DNA from 3 places in the Rhizobium sp. 22-785-1 genome. Region 3 is predicted to be linked to each of the others. Evidence: riboswitches for the same ligand, from Rfam matches in the RefSeq annotation. Region 3 holds a riboswitch; each other region holds the start of a gene.

Region 1 (6,647 bases), on a different contig from region 3:
GTGGGTCAACAAGCTCGCCTTCTGCAAGCCGTTCTTCATCGAAGAGCCGACGAGCCCGGACGATGTCGCCGGTCACCGCAAGATTCGCCAGGGTATTGGCTCGGTGAAAGTCGCGACTGGTGAAATGTGCCAGAACCGCATCATGTTCAAGCAGTTCATCGCCGAAGGCGCGATCGATGTGGTGCAGATCGACAGTTGCCGTATGGGTGGCCTGAACGAGGTTCTGGCCGTGCTGCTGATCGCCGCGAAGTATAATCTTCCTGTCTGGCCGCATGCTGGTGGCGTCGGGCTTTGCGAATATGTGCAGCATCTGTCGATGATCGACTATCTGGTCGTATCCGGCACCAAGGAAGGCCGTGTGATCGAGTATGTCGATCATCTGCACGAGCACTTCTTCGAGCCCTGCGATATTCAAAACGCCGCCTATATGCCGCCGAAAATGGCTGGCTTCTCCATCGAAATGAAGCCGGAGTCGATCGAAGCCTATACCTTCAAAGGCTGAGGTTCCGGCTTCTGCTTCCCACCCTTCCTTATGCCCGGACCAGTTCCGGGCATAATTGTTTTGGATTGTCGGAGAACAATCAGAATTCGGAAAAAGCTACCTCTAGCCTTGTCCATTCGCCTTCCGTCTCCGGTAGGCCGAAGCGCACGTCATAGGGGCGCTCGTCGAAGATGCGAACGAGAATACCACGCTGTGCAAGATGCTCGAACAGCGCTGCCGCCCTTTCGTCCCGAACCAGGCGGAAGAGACTTGTGCCGCCAACCACGGTGAGACTTGCATTTCCCAGCAGCCCGTCGAGACGCGCAGCTTCTTCTCTTAGCCGGAGTCTCATCGCTTCGCGCCAGTTCCAATCCGCCAGCGCCTCGGTTGCCACATGCAGCGCTGGGCCGGATACCGCCCATGGTCCGAGGCGCTGCTCCAGCCTATTGGCAATCTCCGGATGAGCAATGGCAAAGCCAAGGCGCAGACCCGCCATGCCGTAGAACTTGCCGAAAGAGCGCAACACCACGAGTCCCTCAATCGCGGTGGCTTCGCCTACGCTTGCCGCATAGCCGGTCTCGATAAAGGCCTCATCGACCACCAGCAGACCGCCTTTGCGGTGCATGTGGTCAGCGAGAGCCAGAATATGATCGTGCTCGATCACCCTGCCATCGGGATTGTTGGGATTGATCACCACCGCATAGTCGAAATCCGCGAGGTCGGAGAAGTGCGCGACTTCCGTCACCGCAAGTCCTGCCATCCGCGCCGTTCTGGCATGTTCCGCGTAGGCGGGTGTCAGCACGGCAGCATTTTTGGCGCCGCGTTGAACGGCAATCTCGGCAAGCAGCGGCATGAGCATTTGCGTTCCCGGCGCTGCGGCTAGATGCTTGACAGACGGCGCGCTGAAAGCGTTGGCGGCAACCGCCTTCAGGCGTTCCAGCGCGTCAGGCTCCGGCAGGCGTGAGAAGGCGCTGGCAGGAAGGGGAGAATGCGGATAGGAATGTGGATTGATCCCTGTGGACAGGTCGATCCAGGGTTGAGGCGCTAGCGGGTAGGACGCACGCGCCCGGCCAAGATCGCCACCGTGGCGGATCGCTGCCTCTACCCTCTCTGGTCCCAGGTTGCCCATGTTCTTCACCATTGCTTTCCTGTCGCTTTTGATCGAACGCTTCGCTGGCTATCCCGATTGGCTGTTTCGCCGGATCGGCCATCCGGTCACTTGGATCGGTTCGCTTATTGCGCTGCTCGACGCAAAATGGAACCGGGAACACCGATCATTTTTGCATCGGGAAGGCAAAGGCGTCCTGGCGCTCATCGTTATTTTGGGTGTCACGGTGACAATCTCCCTTCTGCTGCAGAGTATTCTTCTACTTTTTCCGCTTGGGTTTTTACTGGTCGCGATCGTCGGCGCATCTCTTCCCGCGCAAAAAAGCCTGGAAACGCATGTCGAGGCAGTGGCAATCGCGCTGGAAAGCGAAGGCCTCGAAGGTGGGCGCAATGCCGTGTCGATGATCGTTGGTCGCGATCCCGATCAACTCGATGAGGCAGCGGTGTGTCGGGCGGCCATCGAGAGCCTCGCCGAGAATTTTTCCGATGGCATCGTAGCACCTTCGCTGTGGCTCGGTTTGCTCGGACTGCCCGGTGGGGCGGGCTACAAGGCGATCAATACGGCAGACAGCATGATCGGTCACCGCACACCACAATACAAAGCCTTTGGTTGGGCTTCTGCCCGTGTGGACGATCTCGTCAATCTTCCCGCCTCGCGCCTCAGCGGTCTGCTCTTCGTGGTCGCCGCCTTCTTCTTGCCGGGGGCCTCTCCCTCCAATGCGGTTCGGGCGATTTTTCGTGACGCTGGCCACCACCGCTCTCCCAATGCCGGATGGCCGGAAGCGGCTCTTGCCGGGGCGCTGGGTTTCGCACTTGCCGGACCGCGCTCCTATGGTGGACAGATGATCCAGGCGCGCTTCATGGGCGAAGGCGGACGTCGGGATCTGACCGCCGCCGATATTCGTCAGGCTCTGAAGCTTGCGCGTATCGCGGATGGCCTGCTGATCGGCTTCTTTGGTCTTATGGTATTGCTTATCTGGCGATAGAGAGCAGCGCGTCTAGATCGAGATGGCGCTCCATGTGGTCGGCCAGCCGGTCCAGCACCGCATCCACCTGCGCTTCGTAATTCAGCGCCGAGCGCTGCCCGCCAAGCCGTTGCAGCCAGGCGCTACGCTGTCCGTCATCGGAAAACAGACCATGGACATAGGTGCCGAAAACGCGGCCATCGGCGGATATCGCGCCATCCACATGGTTGCCGATGGTGTAGAAGGGCCGTTCGCAATCGACACCTTTGGTCACACCCACATGCATTTCGTAGCCGGAGAACGCCTCGCCGTCGAAGCTTCGCCCTTCGACCGAGACCAGCCGCTTGTCTCCGGTCAGCACCGTCTCGACGTTTAAAAGCCCCAGCCCTTCCACGGTCGATGGCGGCCCTTCGATGCCGTCCGGGTCCGATAGGGTCGCTCCAAGCATCTGGTATCCTCCACAGAGGCCCAGAATCATTCCGCCGCGGCGAAGATGCGCCTTGATGTCTATATCGAACCCGGCCTGCTTCAGGACGGCTAGATCGGCAATCGTCGCTTTCGATCCGCACAGCAAAATAAGGGCGCAATCGCCAGGAATGGCGGTTCCGGGACGCACGCGGATCAGTTCGACATCCGGCTCCATATCCAGCGGGTCGAGATCGTCGAAATTGGAGATGTGCGGCAGGATCGGCACTGCGATGCGGATCTTCGCGCCCGGTTTCGTTTGGGCTTCGCCAGTCAGTCCCAGCGCATCTTCGGCGGGCAGGCGTGCGGCGTCGGCAAAGTGCGGCAGAAGGCCGATGGACGTCCAGCCGGTGTGGTCTGCGATAATATGCATCCCCTCATCGAAGAGCGAGGGATCGCCGCGAAAACGATTGACGATGAAGCCTTCGATCATCCTCGCGTCGTCTGCATCCACCACCGTCTTCGTGCCGACGAGACTGGCGATCACCCCGCCTCGGTCGATATCACCGATCAATATCACCGGAACATTGGCGGCGCGGGCAAAACCCATATTGGCAATGTCATTGGCACGCAGATTGACTTCCGATGCGCTGCCGGCACCTTCGACCAAAACCAGATCGGCATTGGCCTTCAGATGCTCGAAGCTTTCCAGCACGTGCAGCATCAGCCTTGCTTTCATGTGCTGGTACTCTGCCGCCTTGGCGTTGCCGAGGATCTTGCCCTGTACCACCACCTGCGCGCCGGTTTCGCTCTGGGGCTTCAAAAGAACCGGGTTCATGTGCACCGAGAGCGGAACATTTGCCGCCCGCGCCTGCAAGGCCTGCGCCCGACCGATCTCGCCGCCATCCGCAGTCACCGCGGCATTGTTGGACATATTTTGCGGCTTGAAGGGCAGGACCGAAAGTCCGCGACGGGTAAAGGCACGCGCCAGACCCGCCACCATCAGCGACTTGCCGACATCCGAGCCGGTTCCCTGAAACATGATGGATCTGGCGACCATGGATCAGAACTCGATGCCGGATTGGGCTTTGACGCCCGCCTTGAAGTGATGCTTCACCAGTGTCATCTCCGTCACCATGTCTGCTGCCTCGATCAGCGGCGGCTTGGCATTGCGCCCGGTCACGATGATGTGCAGATCGGGACGGCGGCTCTGCAAGGTGGCGACAACGTCCGCCAGATCCAGATAATCGTAGCGAAGCGCGATATTCAATTCGTCCAGAACCAGAAGACCGATCGTCTCATCCGCCATCAGGAGCTTTGCCTCCTCCCAGGCCTTGGTTGCCGCGGCGATATCGCGTTTCAGGTCCTGAGTGTCCCACGTGAAACCCTCGCCCATGGTGCGCCATTCCACCCGGTCACCAAAAAGCGTCAGCGCCTGCTGTTCACCGGTCGACCACGCGCCCTTGATGAACTGGACGATACCAACGCGTCGGCCCGTGCCGAGCATGCGCAGCGCAAGGCCGAAGGCTGCGGTGGACTTGCCCTTGCCGGGGCCGGTATTGACCATCAATAGACCCTTCTCGATGGTCTTCTCGGCTACTTCCGCATCCTGCACGCTCTTGCGGTTCACCATCTTCTCGCGGTGGCGGGCGGCGTCACTGTCGCTGATCTCGCGTGTCATGATGTCCACGTCCTTCCGAGCCTGTTTTGGAAGCGGCGACTATAGTCAAAACGCCCTTCTCGGCAATGGCACCGAGAGCATCGCTCAAGAATCCGCGCATTGACCGCAAGCCAGCTTGCCCGTAAAGGTAAGGCACTGACGGTCTTTTTCCGGCAACGGGAAAAGCTAAGAGGGAACACGGTTCCGCCCGCTTCTCGGGTCAATCCGTGGCTGCCCCCGCAACTGTAAGCGGCAAGCCCGCACCGTAAAGCCACTGGATTTCGATCCGGGAAGGCGGTGCAAGGGCGCCTATTCAAGCCGCAAGCCAGGAGACCTGCCGTTTCAGAAAAAAACGTCTGCCGGGCGGGGTGCTCCGGTCAGTCGGTTGCGCCGAATATCGGTTTGCGCTGTCTCGCATTCCGTCTTCGGCACCGCACCCCTTGCATGTTTTAACGGCGGAAGCGGGCTCGGTTTGGATATTACAGCGACATCGTCTCGGACGGAAGGATCGACCGAAAAGCAGAAAGCTTCCGGTCTTGTTGTCTATGTCTGCCGCAGTTGCCGTAGTGAGGCAGAACCGAATGCCGAGCCGCGCCTCGGCGCGCTGCTGGCAGAGGCTGCGATCGCGCTTGGTGCGGAAGCCGATATCGAGGTACGCAGCGTCAACTGCCTTGCCAATTGCAAGCGTGGTGCCAGTGCCGCGATGCGCAGTGCCGATGGCTGGTCTTACGTCTTCGGCGGGCTGACGCCCGATCATGCCGATGATCTGATCACCGGCGCGCGCCTGCTTGAAAGTTCCACCGACGGCCTGATGCCTTGGCGCGGGCGTCCGGACAGCTTGAAGCGCGGCATGGTCGCGCGCATCCCCCCTTTGAATTTCCTCGAGGAGACATCATGACCACGCTAGAGCGCGTTCCCTGCACCATCGTCACCGGCTTTCTGGGCGCCGGCAAAACCACGCTGCTGCGCGGCCTTCTGGAAAAGCTCGATGGCAAGCGTCTGGCGATTATCGTCAATGAGTTCGGCGATGTCGGCATCGATGGGGACATCCTCAAGGGCTGCGGCATCGAAAGCTGCCCGGAAGAAAACATTGTCGAGCTTGCCAATGGCTGCATCTGCTGCACAGTCGCGGATGATTTTCAGCCGGCCATCGAGGAGATCTTGAGCCGCCAGCCGCGGGTCGAGCATATCCTGATCGAGACCTCCGGTCTTGCGCTGCCCAAGCCACTGGTCCAGGCCTTCCAATGGCCGGCGATCAAGAGTCGCGTCACCGTCGACGCGGTCGTTGCCGTTGCCGATGGTGCGGCACTTGCCGAAGGCATGGTGTCGCATGACATGGACGCGCTCGCCGCCCAGCGCGCCAATGACGAAGCGCTCGACCATGACGATCCGGTCGAGGAAGTCTTCGAAGATCAGATCGCCTGCGCCGACCTGATCGTGCTGACCAAGGCCGATCTTCTCGATGCCGAAGGTCTGGAGCGTGCCAAGGCGCATATCGGCGAGCATCTGCCAAAGGCCGCCAAGATCGTCGTTGCTTCCCACGGCCAGATCGATCCTGCCGTGCTGATCGGGCTTGGGCTGGCAGTCGAAAACGATATCGAAAACCGCCATACCCATCATGATGAGGAAGAGGACCACGATCACGACGAATTCGACAGCTTCGTGGTCGAACTCGGTGCGGTGTCCGATCCGGAGGCCTTGGCAGAACGTATCGCCCAGACCGCGGCGTCTGAGAACGTTCTGCGCATCAAGGGTTTCGTCGAAGTCTCGTCCAAGCCCATGCGCCTTCAGGTTCAGGCCGTCGGCGCGCGCGTCAATCACTATTTCGACCGCCCCTGGGCCGCAGGCGAAGTACGCCGTTCGGCGCTCGTCGTGATCGGTGAAAAGGGCCTCAACCGCGAGAAGATCGAACAGATGCTGGCGGCCTGACGCGTCATGCATATCCTCGCCACCACATCATCGTCTCTGGACGACCTGATCGAGCCGGTTGATCTCAACCAGCCGCAGGCGGATGTGGTGGTGTTGTCGT
Region 2 (6,647 bases), on a different contig from region 3:
GACGAGCCGGACCCGGAGAAGAAGTCATGGTTTTCGTCGGCGTTCGGTGAAAGCGCCGCAAGGATCGCCGGATTGACCTTGCAGGCCTCAGCCGGAAACAGGGCTTCATAGCCGAGGTTCATCAGCGCCTTGTTAGCGTTGTAGTGTAGGAATTGTTTGACGTCTTCCGTCAAGCCGACGCCATCATAGAGAGCTTCGGTGTACTTTGCGTCGTTGTCGTAGAGTTCGAGCAGGAGATCGAAGGCGAAGTCCTTGATGTCCTGGCGCTTCTGTTCCGGCAGACGTTCCACCGCACGCTGGAACTTGTAGCCGATGTAATATCCGTGCACAGCCTCGTCGCGGATTATGAGACGGATCATGTCGGCGGTGTTGGTGAGTTTGGCGCGGCTTGACCAGTACATCGGAAGATAGAAGCCGGAGTAGAACAGGAAGCTTTCGAGGAAAACGGAGGCAACCTTCTTCTTCAACGTATCGCCGCTGTCATATTCGCGCATGATGAGCGCCGATTTCCGTTGCAGGAATTCGTTTTCCTCCGACCAGCGATAGGCGTCGTCCACATCCTGCGTCGAGCAAAGAGTGGAAAAGATCGAGGAGTATGAACGTGCGTGCACCGCCTCCATGAAGGAGATATTGGACAGCACCGCTTCCTCATGTGGCGTTGCGGCATCTGCCATCAGCTTGACCGAGCCGACACCGTTCTGGATCGTGTCCAGAAGGGTCAACCCTGTGAAGACGCGGATGGTGAGTTGCTGCTCTTCCGGCTTGAGCGTTCCCCAGGATGGGATGTCGTTGGAGAGCGGCACCTTTTCCGGCAGCCAGAAATTTCCTGTCAAACGGTTCCAGACCTCCAGGTCCTTGTCGTCTTCGATGCGATTCCAGTTGATGGCGCGAACGCGGCTGGCGGGCTTTACGGCGATGTTCATTAGTTGATCTTTCGAAGCGTTCTTGTTCACAGCGCGCATGACACGCAACCCTGCACTTCCGTGCCTTCCAGAGCCATCTGACGCAGGCGAATGTAGTAGATGGTCTTGATACCCTTCTTCCACGCGTAGATTTGCGCCCGGTTGATGTCGCGGGTGGTGGCCGTGTCGCGGAAGAACAGCGTCAGCGACAGACCCTGATCGACATGCTGGGTGGCCGCCGCATAGGTATCGATGATCTTCTCAGGACCGATTTCGTAGGCATCCTGATAGTACTCGAGATTGTCGTCGCTCATGAAGGCGGCGGGGTAATAAACGCGCCCGATCTTTCCCTCCTTGCGGATTTCGATCTTTGACACGATAGGGTGGATCGAAGATGTCGAGTGATTGATGTAGGAGATCGAACCGGTTGGTGGCACGGCCTGCAGGTTCTGGTTATAGAGGCCAGAGGTCATGACGGCCTGCTTCAGCGCAAGCCAGTCCGCCTGTGTGGGGATTGCGATGCCTGCCGTCACGAACAGCTCGCGAACCCGCTCTGTCGCGGGCAGCCATTCCTGCTCAGTGTATTTGTCGAAGTATTCCCCAGAGGCATATTTCGACTTCTCGAAGCCCTTGAAGCTGACGCCTCGCTCGGCGGCAATCCGGTTCGAGGCGCGGATGGCGTGGTAGGTCACCGTGTAGAAATAGATATTGGTGAAATCGATGCCTTCCTCCGAACCATAGAAGATGCGCTCACGGGCGAGATAGCCATGCAGGTTCATCTGGCCAAGGCCAATGGCGTGGCTGTCGTCATTGCCATTTTCGACCGATGGCACGGAAGAGATATGGCTCATGTCCGACACGGCCGTCAGCGCCCGGATCGATGTCTCGATGGTCTTGCCGAAATCGGAGCTGTCCATCGTTGCAGCAATGTTCAGCGAGCCAAGATTGCAGGAAATATCCTTGCCCATGACCTTATAGGAAAGGTCGTCATGGTATTCGCTGGCGTCGCTGACCTGAAGAATTTCCGAGCAGAGATTGCTCATGGAAACGCGTCCTGCAATCGGGTTCGCCCGGTTCACCGTGTCCTCGAACATGATATAGGGATAACCGCTCTCGAACTGTATCTCGGCGATCACCTGGAAGAAATCGCGTGCCTTGATCTTCTTTTTCTTGATCCTGGAATCCGCGACCATCTCCCGATACTTCTCGGTAACGGATATTTCGGTGAAGGGGATGCCATAGACGCGTTCGATGTCATATGGCGAGAACAGGTACATATCCTCGTTGTTCTTGGCCAGTTCGAAAGTGATGTCTGGCACCACGACACCGAGCGACAGGGTCTTGATCCTGATCTTCTCGTCGGCATTCTCCCGCTTGGTATCGAGGAAGCGCATGATATCGGGATGGTGGGCGTTGAGGTAAACCGCACCAGCACCCTGACGCGCACCAAGCTGGTTGGCGTAGGAGAAGCTGTCCTCGAGCAGCTTCATCACGGGAATGATGCCTGACGACTGGTTCTCGATCTGCTTGATCGGCGCACCCGCCTCACGGATGTTGGTCAGGCAAAGTGCGACACCGCCACCGCGCTTGGAAAGCTGAAGCGCGGAGTTAATGCCGCGGGCAATCGACTCCATGTTGTCTTCAACGCGCAGCAGGAAACACGAAACGAGTTCGCCCCGCTGTTTCTTTCCGGCATTGAGAAATGTCGGCGTTGCGGGCTGGAAACGCCCGGAGATGATCTCGTCCATCAGCGACTGGGCGAGCGTTTCGCTTCCCTGGGCCAGCGTCAGGGCAACCAGGCAAACGCGGTCTTCGTAGCGCTCCAGATAGCGTTTGCCGTCGAAGGTCTTCAGCGTGTAGCTGGTGTAATATTTGAACGCGCCGAGAAAGGTCGGAAACCGGAACTTTCGGGCATAGGCAGCGTCGAACAAATCTCGCACGAAATTGAAGGAATATTGGTCCAGAACCTCGCGCTCGTAATAGCCTTCGGTGACGAGGTAATCGAGTTTCTCCCGCAGATTATGGAAGAACACCGTGTTCTGGTTGACGTGCTGCAGGAAATATTGCTTCGCAGCTAGTCTGTCCTTATCGAGCTGGATTTTTCCTTGTTCGTCATAGAGGTTAAGCATCGCGTTGAGGGCATGGAAATCCAGTTCGGATTCCGATGTCTTCAAAGGCTTTTCGAAAGTGGTCGCGTCCAAAATCGTTCCAATCCGTGTTTGACGTTCGCGACGTCTTCCTCAGTGCCTATAAGCTCGAACCTGTAAAGGTAAGGCACGCTGCATTTCTGGGAGATGACATCGCCGGCGATCCCGTAGGTCGCCCCGAAATTGCTGTTGCCCGCGGCGATCACGCCGCGAATGTTTGCCCGGTTCTCCGCATCGTTGAGGAAGCGGATCACCTGTTTTGGAACGGCCCCTTTTCCACCTTCGCCACTGTAGGTTGGAAGGATCAGGACATAGGGGGCTTCGACCCGAAGGCCCTCGGAAGGACTAAGCGGAATCCGCCGCGCAATCATCCCCAATTTCCCGACGAAGCGATGAGTGTTTTCCGACCGGCTGGAGAAATAGACGATCTGTCCCATTGCTCCGGCTCAGGCCGCAAGCGTGCTGATCATATCCGGGCGGAAGCCCGCCCAATGCGTCTCGCCAGCCACCACAACTGGAACCTGACGATACCCCAGCCCCTGAACCAGATCGTAGGCATTGGTGTCTTCGGAAACATCCACGACGGTGTAGTCGATGCCCTGACGATCGAGCGCGCGGGTAGTGGCTGTGCACTGCACGCAGGCTGGCTTGCTGTAAACGGTAACGGTCATGATGATCCTCGTGAGATTTGAGTAGACGTGCGATATCGATCGGGCGTGGTGAATGCCCATTCAGGAACTCGGAAATTAGGGCAGCCGAAATCGGCGGCAGGCGTTACCGCCCGCTATTCACGCGGATACTGACTAGAATGATGCGACATTGACTTCACCCCGAAGTGGTTGATGCGGGGGATCAAGGAAGCGGCACGCGCAGGATCATCCCGCACGCAAGCGCGACCTTCGGACACCCCGCCCGTGGACGTATTCGTTTGAGGCAGGTCTCCTGGCTCACGGGTCATCGCATCCATCTCGCCTTCCCGACACCTTTCGGCTCAGTGGCAGTTTGAGAAGGATGCTCGCCGCTTACAGTTGCGGGGGCAGCTCCGGCATTGCTCCGTCCAGAAAGGACATCACGCACCGTATTCCCGTCTTAGCTTCCGACGCGAATCGGAAGAACCTCGAACACTAGATATGGTATACGGCGTGAAAAAATCGTCAACGGTTATGACTCTGTAACGGAAGGTTGACTGTGGATAAGCGTGGCTCGATCATAAAACATGAGGTCGTCTGCTTCTGAAGCGGCTAGCTTGACAGCGGACAGACCTTTCACGATGTAATTTTTCTCCCACTACATCGCTGTGGCCGTTTATCGTAAGACTGCTTGCCGCATTGCCCCTTAACGAAAACATAGCTACCCGTTTCGTGGGGAGCATCCAGGATGACGAGAGCGATAGGCAGATTCGGTCTTCTGCTGCGCATCATGTGCGCGATTGCCTTCGTATGCGTTGGGTTTGCGCACAAGCCGTTTCTCCAAACACCGCAAATAACTGGTGACCTCGCCCAGTACACGCTACCGGATAGAACCCTACCGGTGTATTGTCTTCCAACGGACGACGGACACAGCAAGACCGATCACGGGCTAGGCTTAGGTTGTGAGCTTGCCGCCTGACGGCCATTTCTCTAGTCCCTACGCCGACCGATATACATGGTTCTCCAATCCTGCGGGAACTCGTGTTCGAGGCGGCGGCTCCCTCCGTGTCCACTTACCGGCAGCTTTTCCCGCCCAATTCGTCTCGACGAGGGCCGCCGTCCAGCGTCTGAGCCGTAGAGCTGCCGCATCGTCCCGCGATGACGGTCTTCTTCGTTTTGTACGCTTGGAACCGTGGCCTGTAGAATCGTTCGGCTTCCGAGCGGTACGCATTCGGACGGAATCTCATGCTTTCCTCATCTTTAAACGACACCCAGTCTGCGGCGTACTCTGACCTACCCTGCGGGAAGCCGGGCGGCTTCAGGACCAGTACTTCCACCCTGACTCCAAGACGCCATCTTTTTCTGCAATCCATGCGGCGCAATGCCTTCATCATCATCGAGGGCTGCGTTGTCATCTATCAAGAGCTTGCTGACGATCGCCGATACCGGGGCCGACACTCCACTACCTGCGCGGCCGCCACGTGCCGTAACCGCTACGGGCCTTCATAGACCTCTCGCGAAAGGCGGAGAGGTTACGATGAAAGGCGCGCCCTAACGGATGGCTTCAGGCAGACCTGGTTCGCCCATCGCTCTGATCCGTACTGCATTAGTAGAGGCTCGTCGGCATGTCACGGCGTCACCGACCTGCGGCGAAAGATCATGCCGCCATGGTGCAGTGTGCCCTCTTCGACGAAATCGCCATCGGCGGTGAAGCCTGTGTCGTCCCAGTACTCGATATGCGTGCCGTTGACTTCATAACGGCCTTCATAGGCTCGCTCACGCTGACCGCGGGCCTCGACATAACGTCCATTTGGCAAAAGTTCATGGCGGACACGATTGTCGTCGGTAATCCACATGCCTGCGTATGGATGGTTCGGCTGCAAATTGATCTCCTGTGCTTCTAGGGGTTGAATTGAAATTGTTGCCGCCGTGACGAATGTTGCAAATGTCTGTCTCATTGTCTGGGTCCGTTCAGCGTTGCTGTTTAAAGTTGCAGGTGAAAGCGTTGGCGCACTGCCCCGGTGCGGCAGACGGGACTTCTGCGGAAGCCGAGGGCGTTGGTTGTTGGGAACGCGGGGCAATGTTGTCGACGACCTGCTGATAGGCAACGAGGTCTAGGAAGGCTTCCGCATTGGCGACAAGGCCGTCCTTCATCTCGAATATCCAGACAAACTGGTTGCGATAAGGCGCTCCAGAGGTCGTGGTCGCCGTTCCATCGAAGCGGATGATGATCGTGTCGCCATCGGCAACGATGTTGTGTACCTCCGGCACGATCGGTGTCGCGAGACGGCTGGTTAGGGGACGCGAGGCCTGTTCAATGAAGTCTTGCTGGTTGCGATAGGTGCCGGAGACCGGTCCGGAGCCATGGATCGTCCAGACGACGTCGGGAGCGAGGAGCTCCGCGAAGAGGTAGGTGCCTCCTCGCCATTTTTCGAAGGCGGCTTCGATGATGGGCTTGTTCCGTTGCTCGATTGCGGCACGTTCCTGAGACTGCACCTGCGTTGTCGCGGTGTTGGCAATTGCGGCGCCCGGCATGGCGAGCAGTGCGAATGCGATTAAAGCTACCCGGCTCGGGCTGGCAGCCCGGCGGTCTGTTGGGTAAATGCTCATGGTATCGGTCCTTTCGTATTGCTGAGGACGTGTTGAGACCCGTCAACAGGCAACGACACTGCCGGCACCATCGACGGGCCTTCCATAGTTGCAAGGGTCAGTCACGGTGTTCGACTGCAGCGCCGCCGAAGATCAGTTGTTGGACGAGGGGACGCTGCGTAAAGCGACCCGGAAAGATTTGGCCCGGCGCGCTGACCCGGTCCAGACGGGCCACCTGTTCCGGCGTGAGCACCAGATCCAGAGCTCCAAGATTGTCTTCCGCCTGGGCGAGCGTGCGGGCGCCGACAATCGGCGAGACGACGGTCGGATTGGCCAGGGTCCACGCAAGCGCCACCCGTGAGGGCGTGGTACCAGCCTCT
Region 3 (6,647 bases):
ATGTGACATCCATCCGCACCATTAAGCTCGACATCGACCAGGACTCCGAAGACATCGAGGATGAGAGCCGGCGTCAGCACATGGCAGGGTTTTCCCATCGCGACAAGCGTCCCCGCCTTCAGCACTGCTACCCTGTCGCAGAACATCGCCGCGTGATTAAGATCATGCAAAGCGGCTGCAACCGTCAGCTTCTGTTTGCGCACGAGATGTAGGAGCGCGATCTGATGGCCGATGTCGAGGTGGTTTGTCGGCTCGTCTAAAAGCAGGATCTTCGGCTCCTGGGCCAAGGCTCGGGCGATATGCAGGCGTTGCCGCTCTCCCCCGGAAAGCGTGTGCCACATGCGCTTGCCAAAGCCCTCCATATCCACGTCCCGGAGCGCCCTATCGACGATGTCATCATCGTGACGAGACCATGGAGACAAAGCACCCTTGTGCGGAATGCGACCAAGCTCCACGGCCTGGCGGGCGTTGATGCGTTCCTGTGTTTCAGCCTGCTGCTCGACTAGAGCGATCCGGCGCGCCACATCTCGACGCTGGAGGAGGGCCATCGACATGCCATCCAGTAAGACGTCGCCGGAACGCGGTTTTCTCAGGCCAGAGAGCATCGCCATGAGGCTGGTCTTGCCCGAACCGTTTGGGCCGACAATGCCGAGGAACTCGCCGGCATGAAGATCAAGACTGATATCCTCGACGATCTCCACGCCGCCGATCGACCAGCTCAAATTACGCGCCGAAAGCATTATGCGAGCCTCCTGCGTTGAGAAAGGATCAGCGCAAAGGCTGGAGCGCCGAACAGGGCGGTGATTACGCCGATCGGCAGGACCTGTCCTGCAATGATGGTGCGCGAGACAATGTCGGCAGCGATCATGAAGATAGCACCGATCAACGCGGAAGCCGGAAGCAGACGACCGTGGCGAACACCGACGACCAGACGCGCCGCATGGGGTATGACAAGACCGATGAAGCCAATCGAGCCGACGATGCTGACCATTACGGCCGTCATCAAGGCAGACGTGCCTGTTAAGACGACATAGACGCGGCGCACGGGGATGCCGAGGGAGCCAGCCGATTCCGCTCCAAAGGTAAAGGCGTCCAATGCCCGCGCATGCCAGAGGCAGACGACAAGCCCGAAGATGGCGATGGGAAGAGCAAGCGAGACATCCGCCCAGCGAACGCCGGAAAGGTTGCCGAGCAGCCAGAACATGATTCCGCGAGCCTGTTCGGCATTCGCGGCCTTGGTGACGATGAAGGAGGTCAGCGCGTTGAAAAGTTGCGACCCGGCGACGCCGGCCAGGATGATTGCGCTGTTACCGCGCCCTGCCCTCAGCGCCAGGAGGCTCACAAGCGCGAATGCGACGAGCGCTCCGAGAAAAGCACCGAGCGGCATGGTGAGCAAGCCTGCACCAAAGCCGAGTATCGCAACACCGACGGCGCCTGTCGATGCCCCGGCGGAGATACCAAGAATGTATGGATCCGCCAGAGGATTGCGCAGGAGCGATTGCAGCACGACGCCCGAAACGGAAAGAGCTGCCCCACAACAGGCGGCGACCACGGCGCGGCTCAGGCGATAGTTCCAGATGATCCCTTCATCGATCGCATCCAATGGATAGCCAGCGTGCCAAATACGATTGGCCACCGCCTTGGCGACAACCTCCATCGGCATGGAGGTTTCGCCGATTGAGGCTCCGAGCCACAGCGCCACCAGAAGACACGCAGCTGCAATGATGGCAGCGCGGACATACAGCAAGGGACCGGGCATCCGTTTACTTCGCCAAGCCGAGTTGACCGATCTGGTCAGCCAGCACCTCAATCCCTTCGATCGTGCGGATCGTCGGGTTCATCGCCTGAGCGTCCATGACGACGATACGGTTATCCTTCACGGACGGCATGAGGCTCGTGACAGGATCTTGCTTCAGGAACTTCTCTTTTACGGCAATGTCGTCTGCCGGGTAGCGGCGGCGGTCCATGCTCGCGGCAACGATGATGGTCGGATTGGACTTGGCAATGGTCTCCCAGCCAACAGTTGGCCATTCTTCCTGGCTCTCGATGACATTTCTGATGCCAAGCGCCGACATGATATAGCCAGGCGCACCGTTCTTGCCCGCGACGTAGGGATCGATATCGCCTTCGGCGCTGGAGAACCAGAATACAGCAGATACCTTTCCGTTGGTGGAAACGATCTTCTTGCGCGCGGTCTCTTCGCGGTTTTTCAGCTCGGCAATCAGTGCGTCGCCGCGATCCTTAACGTTGAAGATCTGCGAAAGCTCTCCGATTTCCTGGTAGATCTGCTCCATGGTGAAGACCGAGTGCCTGACGCCATCTCCGCCGCCAGCATTATCCTTGCCCGTGCAATCTGCAGGCGAGACGTAGACCGGAATGCCCAGTTCTTCGAACTGTTCGGGTTTGCCGACAACGCCCTCGGGGCCGACATGCCATTGGAACTGCGCGGTAACGAGATCGGGCTTCTTGCCAAGAACGCTTTCGAAACTCGGATCGTTATCGGCCAGACGCTCCACCTTGTCATTTGCCTCCTCATAGCCCTTGATCACCGGGCCAACCCAGACGGCAGTGCCGACAACCTTGTCTGCCAGTCCCAGACGATAGAGTATCTCCGTCGAACTCTGCCCTAAAGACACCGTGCGCTTGGGAGCATGGGTGAAGGTGACGTCCCTGCCGCAATTTTTCAACGTCAGTGGATAGCTGGTTTCCGCAGCCTCCGTTGCATTCGGCAAAAGAGATACAGCGGCAAGAACTGCGCCAAGAAATGCGCCTGTGAAATGAAGTGTCATGGTCCGATGGTCCCCGAAATCGTTGACGCTGCCCACACGCAAACGCCGTTATTGAGTGAAACACTCATTCGCCAACCACAGCCGTGGGACGATCGGAAACCGGGAAATAGACAGACGGATGTAAGCGCTGTTTGGCGCAGATAACAATCATGGCGTTTCCTCTCCAGGGCATCCCCGCCCGTGACTTTGGAATGAACAGACGACGGCAGGTCTCCTGGCTCACGGATGATCGTCTTGCCTGCCTTCCCACGATGAGATCGCAGTGGCCTGACGCAGGTGAATGCGCCACGAGTGCTCGACAATCCGCTTACAGTTGCGGGGGCAGCCACGGCATTGGAGACATCTCCGCACCGCGTTCCCTATTATTCCTCGCAATCTCTCGCTTGGAACCGTCGCAGGCAGATAGAACTATTTCCAGATATCCGTCAAGCGAATGTATGTAATATTATTACGTTTTAGTGCGATGGGATTTTGTTCACTGGAAATACAAAATGGCCGGAAACGGGTTTCCGGCCATCGAAGCGCTTCAAGTAAATGTCGCTGTTTATGGCAGCGTATAGGCGATGACATAGTCGCCGGGCTTGGTACCAACCGACCCATGACCGCCGGCAACCATGACGACATATTGCTTGCCGTCCTCAAGAGCGTAGGTCATGGGCGTAGCTTGCCCACCTGCCGGCAGCCGTGCCTCCCAAAGCTGCTTGCCGCTGGTTAGATCATAGGCACGCAGATAATTGTCGACGGCCGCACCGAGGAAAGCTACGCCGCCCTTGGTGATCATCGGGCCGCCGATACCCGGCACGCCGACCTTGAATGGAAGCGGCAGCGGCGTCATGTCGTAGACGGTGCCGTTCTTGTGCTTGTAGGCGATCTTGCCGGTTCTGAGATCCGCACCGGCGACGTAGCCCCATGGCGGAGCCTGACAGGGTATACCGATCGGGCTCAAGAATGGACCCATCAAGACCGCGTAGGGCGCGCCGTCATTGCGGTTCAGCCCCTGCTCGCTGCCTTTCTCATCCTGAGCCTTGGGCGGGACTTGATCGTGCGGAACGAGCTGTGAGGTGAAGGCTAGATAGGTCGGCATCCCGAACATGATCTGTCGCTCGGGATCGACAGCGACGCTACCCCAGTTAAAGGTACCAAAATTACCTGGATAGATGAGCGAGCCCTTCAGCGATGGCGGCGTGTAGCGACCTTCATAATTCAGCTCATGGAACTTGATGCGGCAGGCGAGCTGGTCGAACAGCGACACACCCCACATGTTCTTTTCTTGTAATGGCTCCGGCTTGAAAGAGAGCGCCGAAGTAGGCTGCGTCGGTGAGGAGAAATCTTCCGGGATCGCACCGCCAGGTGCCGGCTCTTCGGTCACCGGCAAGATCGGCTCGCCGGTGCGCCGGTCCAACACATAGATATCGCCCTGCTTCGTCGGTCCGACCAGCGCTGGGACGGACTGCCCATCGGGCTTTGTGATGTCGAGCAGGACTGGCTGCGCTGGCACATCCATGTCCCATAGATCATGATGCACCGTCTGACGGACCCAGCGGTCCTGTCCAGTGTTCACATCAAGGGCCACGATAGAGGACGAGTACTTTTCTACACTCTCGCTCCGACCCATTCCGAGCTGGTCAGGAACCTGATTTCCCAGAGGGATGTAGACGAGCCCAAGCGCTTCATCGACGCTGAATACGGACCAGCTGTTGGGAGAGTTGGTCGTATAGGTCTGACCCGGCGGAAGCGGTTGGGTCTGGGTAGGGTTTCCGGAGTCCCAATTCCAAAGCAACTCGCCGCTGTTGACGTCGAACGCACGAATGACGCCGGACTGCTCTTTGGTCGAATAGTTATCGTTGACCGCACCACCGATGATGATCTTGTTACCTGCAATAGCCGGCGGCGAAGTTGAATAGTAATAGCCGGCCGGATCGTACTTCATGCCAGCTTCGAGATGTAGAACACCATTGTCTGCGAAGGACGTGCAAATCTTGCCGCTTTCGGCATCGAGCGCGATCAGACGCGCATCGGATGTCGGCAGATAAACCCGAGCAGAGCATTCGGCGCCTGCCTGCGCGGCAGTATCGGCATAATAGGTTACACCGCGGCAGGTCTGGTGTTGGCGATCAGGATTCAAGCCCACGTTCGGATCGTATTTCCACTTTTCCTTGCCGGTTGCCGCATCGATGGCGATAGCCCAATTGTGTGGCGTGCAAAGGAAAAGAGTCTTGCCGACCTTGAGGGGCGTGACCTGATAGGTCGTTTCACCAACGTCGTCCGGCAATTTAACGTCGCCCGTCTGATACCGCCAAGCCTCCTTCAGATCGCCAACATTGGCAGTTGTGATCTGTGTCAGCGGCGAATAGCGCTGGCCGTGTGATGTGCGGCCATACTGGTGCCACTCGTTGTCCGGAACCGTATTCCCATAGGAGGGCGCGCTGTTGACGACCTCGGTCGGCAGGTTACCCTCCTGGTCGTGGGGATCCTGCGTCATCGATACGGCGGCTACACCCATGGAGATGATCACGGCTGCCAGCAGCGGTACGGCGTTGGCGCCATACCGGATGCCTGTCGGGCTTACAAAGCCGAGCGGCTTGCGGATCCATGGCATGAGCAACCAGATGCCGATCACAATGATCAAACCGCCGCGCGGTCCAAGCTGCCACCAGTCGAGACCGACTTCCCATACTGCCCAACCGAGCGTCGCAAGTACAAAGAGCGCATAGAAGTGGAGCGCCGCCTTGTTTCGTTTGAAAAGAAGGATCGCCGTGATCACGAAGGAAAGTCCGGCGAGCGCGTAATAGACGCTGCCGCCAAGCATCACCAGTTGAGATCCAAAACCGAAGAGCGCCAGACCCATAAGAGTCAGAGCGACAGCAGTGACAGTAACCGCCATGAAAAGTCCCCTGTTAATCTCCCTGCATGCTTAACAGGGTGGGACAGGTTCGGTTCCACGCCGGACACATTTTTGCCACTGCTGTGTTACCCGGCGTGATTTTCAACCGCGAAAGTCGTTGAAAGCACGCACCATTTCCTCGCGGCTGGCCGATGATGCAAGCAGGCTGGCGAGCAGAATTCGCGCCTGACCGGGCCTTAAGGTGGTCGAATGAAGCGCCCCAACATTGCCCATGTCATGACCTCCACCGCCACCACCATAACCTGCCAAAAGTTGTCCGACGGGCACGCGGCTGGACACCACGACCGGAACGTTTCTTTCGCTACAGCGTCGCACGGCCTCTACAATGCGGCGATTAGCGTTGCCCGAGCCGAGCGCGGATAGGACGATGCCTCTCGCGCCTGCATTGAGGCTAGCCTCGATATGGATTGCATCGCAGCCGGGATGGATGGCGACGATATCGACGCGGATGGCATCGATGGGCACCGAGAGACGGGGACTTTGAGAATGGATCGCGGGCCCCGCAAGATCGAAAGCATCCGCATCGTCTGCCGAGCGCTTGTAAAGCCCCCACACGGGAAGAAGCTTTCCGCCGAAGGAGAGCAGCACACCCTTGTCGATATTGGAGGCGTCAGTAGCAGCAGCAATCGCAGCCCGCAAATTTGCTGGGCCGTCGGATTGCGGATGGTCGGCGGTAAATTGCGCACCGGTGAAAACAACCGGTTTGCTCAAGCTGTGCTGCAGATGCACCAGCAAAGAGGTTTCTTCCATGGCATCCGTGCCATGCAGCACCACGACGCCACGAACCGACTGGTCGGCAAGCTCTTTTGCCACAGCATCGCTGATGGCCTGCATATCGGAAATCGTAAGGCTGGACGAATCCTTCGCCATCAACTCAACGGGTTTTACGGCGACCGTATCGCCCGCAAGACCAGAGAGGAGATTTTCACCCGAGAGCGATGGCTTTGCAGCAC

The links. A riboswitch is a leader RNA that binds a small molecule or an ion and turns the genes downstream of it on or off. The one in region 3 is predicted to bind cobalamin.
Region 1: another riboswitch for cobalamin. It lies ahead of ACQZ5M_RS12860 (DUF1636 domain-containing protein); the one in region 3 lies ahead of ACQZ5M_RS19160 (ABC transporter substrate-binding protein).
Region 2: another riboswitch for cobalamin. It lies ahead of nrdH (glutaredoxin-like protein NrdH); the one in region 3 lies ahead of ACQZ5M_RS19160 (ABC transporter substrate-binding protein).

The regions. Positions count from the first base shown of each region.
Region 1 covers NZ_JBNWDI010000005.1:286,048-292,694, reverse strand. Annotated here, with positions in the region: gene ACQZ5M_RS12885 (L-fuconate dehydratase) at 1-502, shown strand, start outside; gene cobD (threonine-phosphate decarboxylase CobD) at 582-1,610, opposite strand; gene cbiB (adenosylcobinamide-phosphate synthase CbiB) at 1,609-2,574, shown strand; gene ACQZ5M_RS12870 (cobyric acid synthase) at 2,561-4,018, opposite strand; gene cobO (cob(I)yrinic acid a,c-diamide adenosyltransferase) at 4,022-4,639, opposite strand; cobalamin riboswitch at 4,762-4,974, shown strand; gene ACQZ5M_RS12860 (DUF1636 domain-containing protein) at 5,091-5,516, shown strand; gene cobW (cobalamin biosynthesis protein CobW) at 5,510-6,547, shown strand; gene cobN (cobaltochelatase subunit CobN) at 6,554-6,647, shown strand, end outside.
Region 2 covers NZ_JBNWDI010000006.1:266,978-273,624, forward strand. Annotated here, with positions in the region: gene nrdF (class 1b ribonucleoside-diphosphate reductase subunit beta) at 1-923, opposite strand, end outside; gene nrdE (class 1b ribonucleoside-diphosphate reductase subunit alpha) at 950-3,103, opposite strand; gene nrdI (class Ib ribonucleoside-diphosphate reductase assembly flavoprotein NrdI) at 3,073-3,486, opposite strand; gene nrdH (glutaredoxin-like protein NrdH) at 3,496-3,720, opposite strand; cobalamin riboswitch at 3,965-4,184, opposite strand; gene ACQZ5M_RS14535 (Atu4866 domain-containing protein) at 5,307-5,636, opposite strand; partial or broken gene ACQZ5M_RS14540 (nuclear transport factor 2 family protein) at 5,743-6,288, opposite strand; gene ACQZ5M_RS14545 (aldo/keto reductase) at 6,386-6,647, opposite strand, start outside.
Region 3 covers NZ_JBNWDI010000011.1:30,869-37,515, forward strand. Annotated here, with positions in the region: gene ACQZ5M_RS19150 (ABC transporter ATP-binding protein) at 1-743, opposite strand, end outside; gene ACQZ5M_RS19155 (FecCD family ABC transporter permease) at 740-1,759, opposite strand; gene ACQZ5M_RS19160 (ABC transporter substrate-binding protein) at 1,764-2,789, opposite strand; cobalamin riboswitch at 2,977-3,198, opposite strand; gene ACQZ5M_RS19165 (glucose/quinate/shikimate family membrane-bound PQQ-dependent dehydrogenase) at 3,334-5,673, opposite strand; gene ACQZ5M_RS19170 (asparaginase domain-containing protein) at 5,776-6,647, opposite strand, start outside.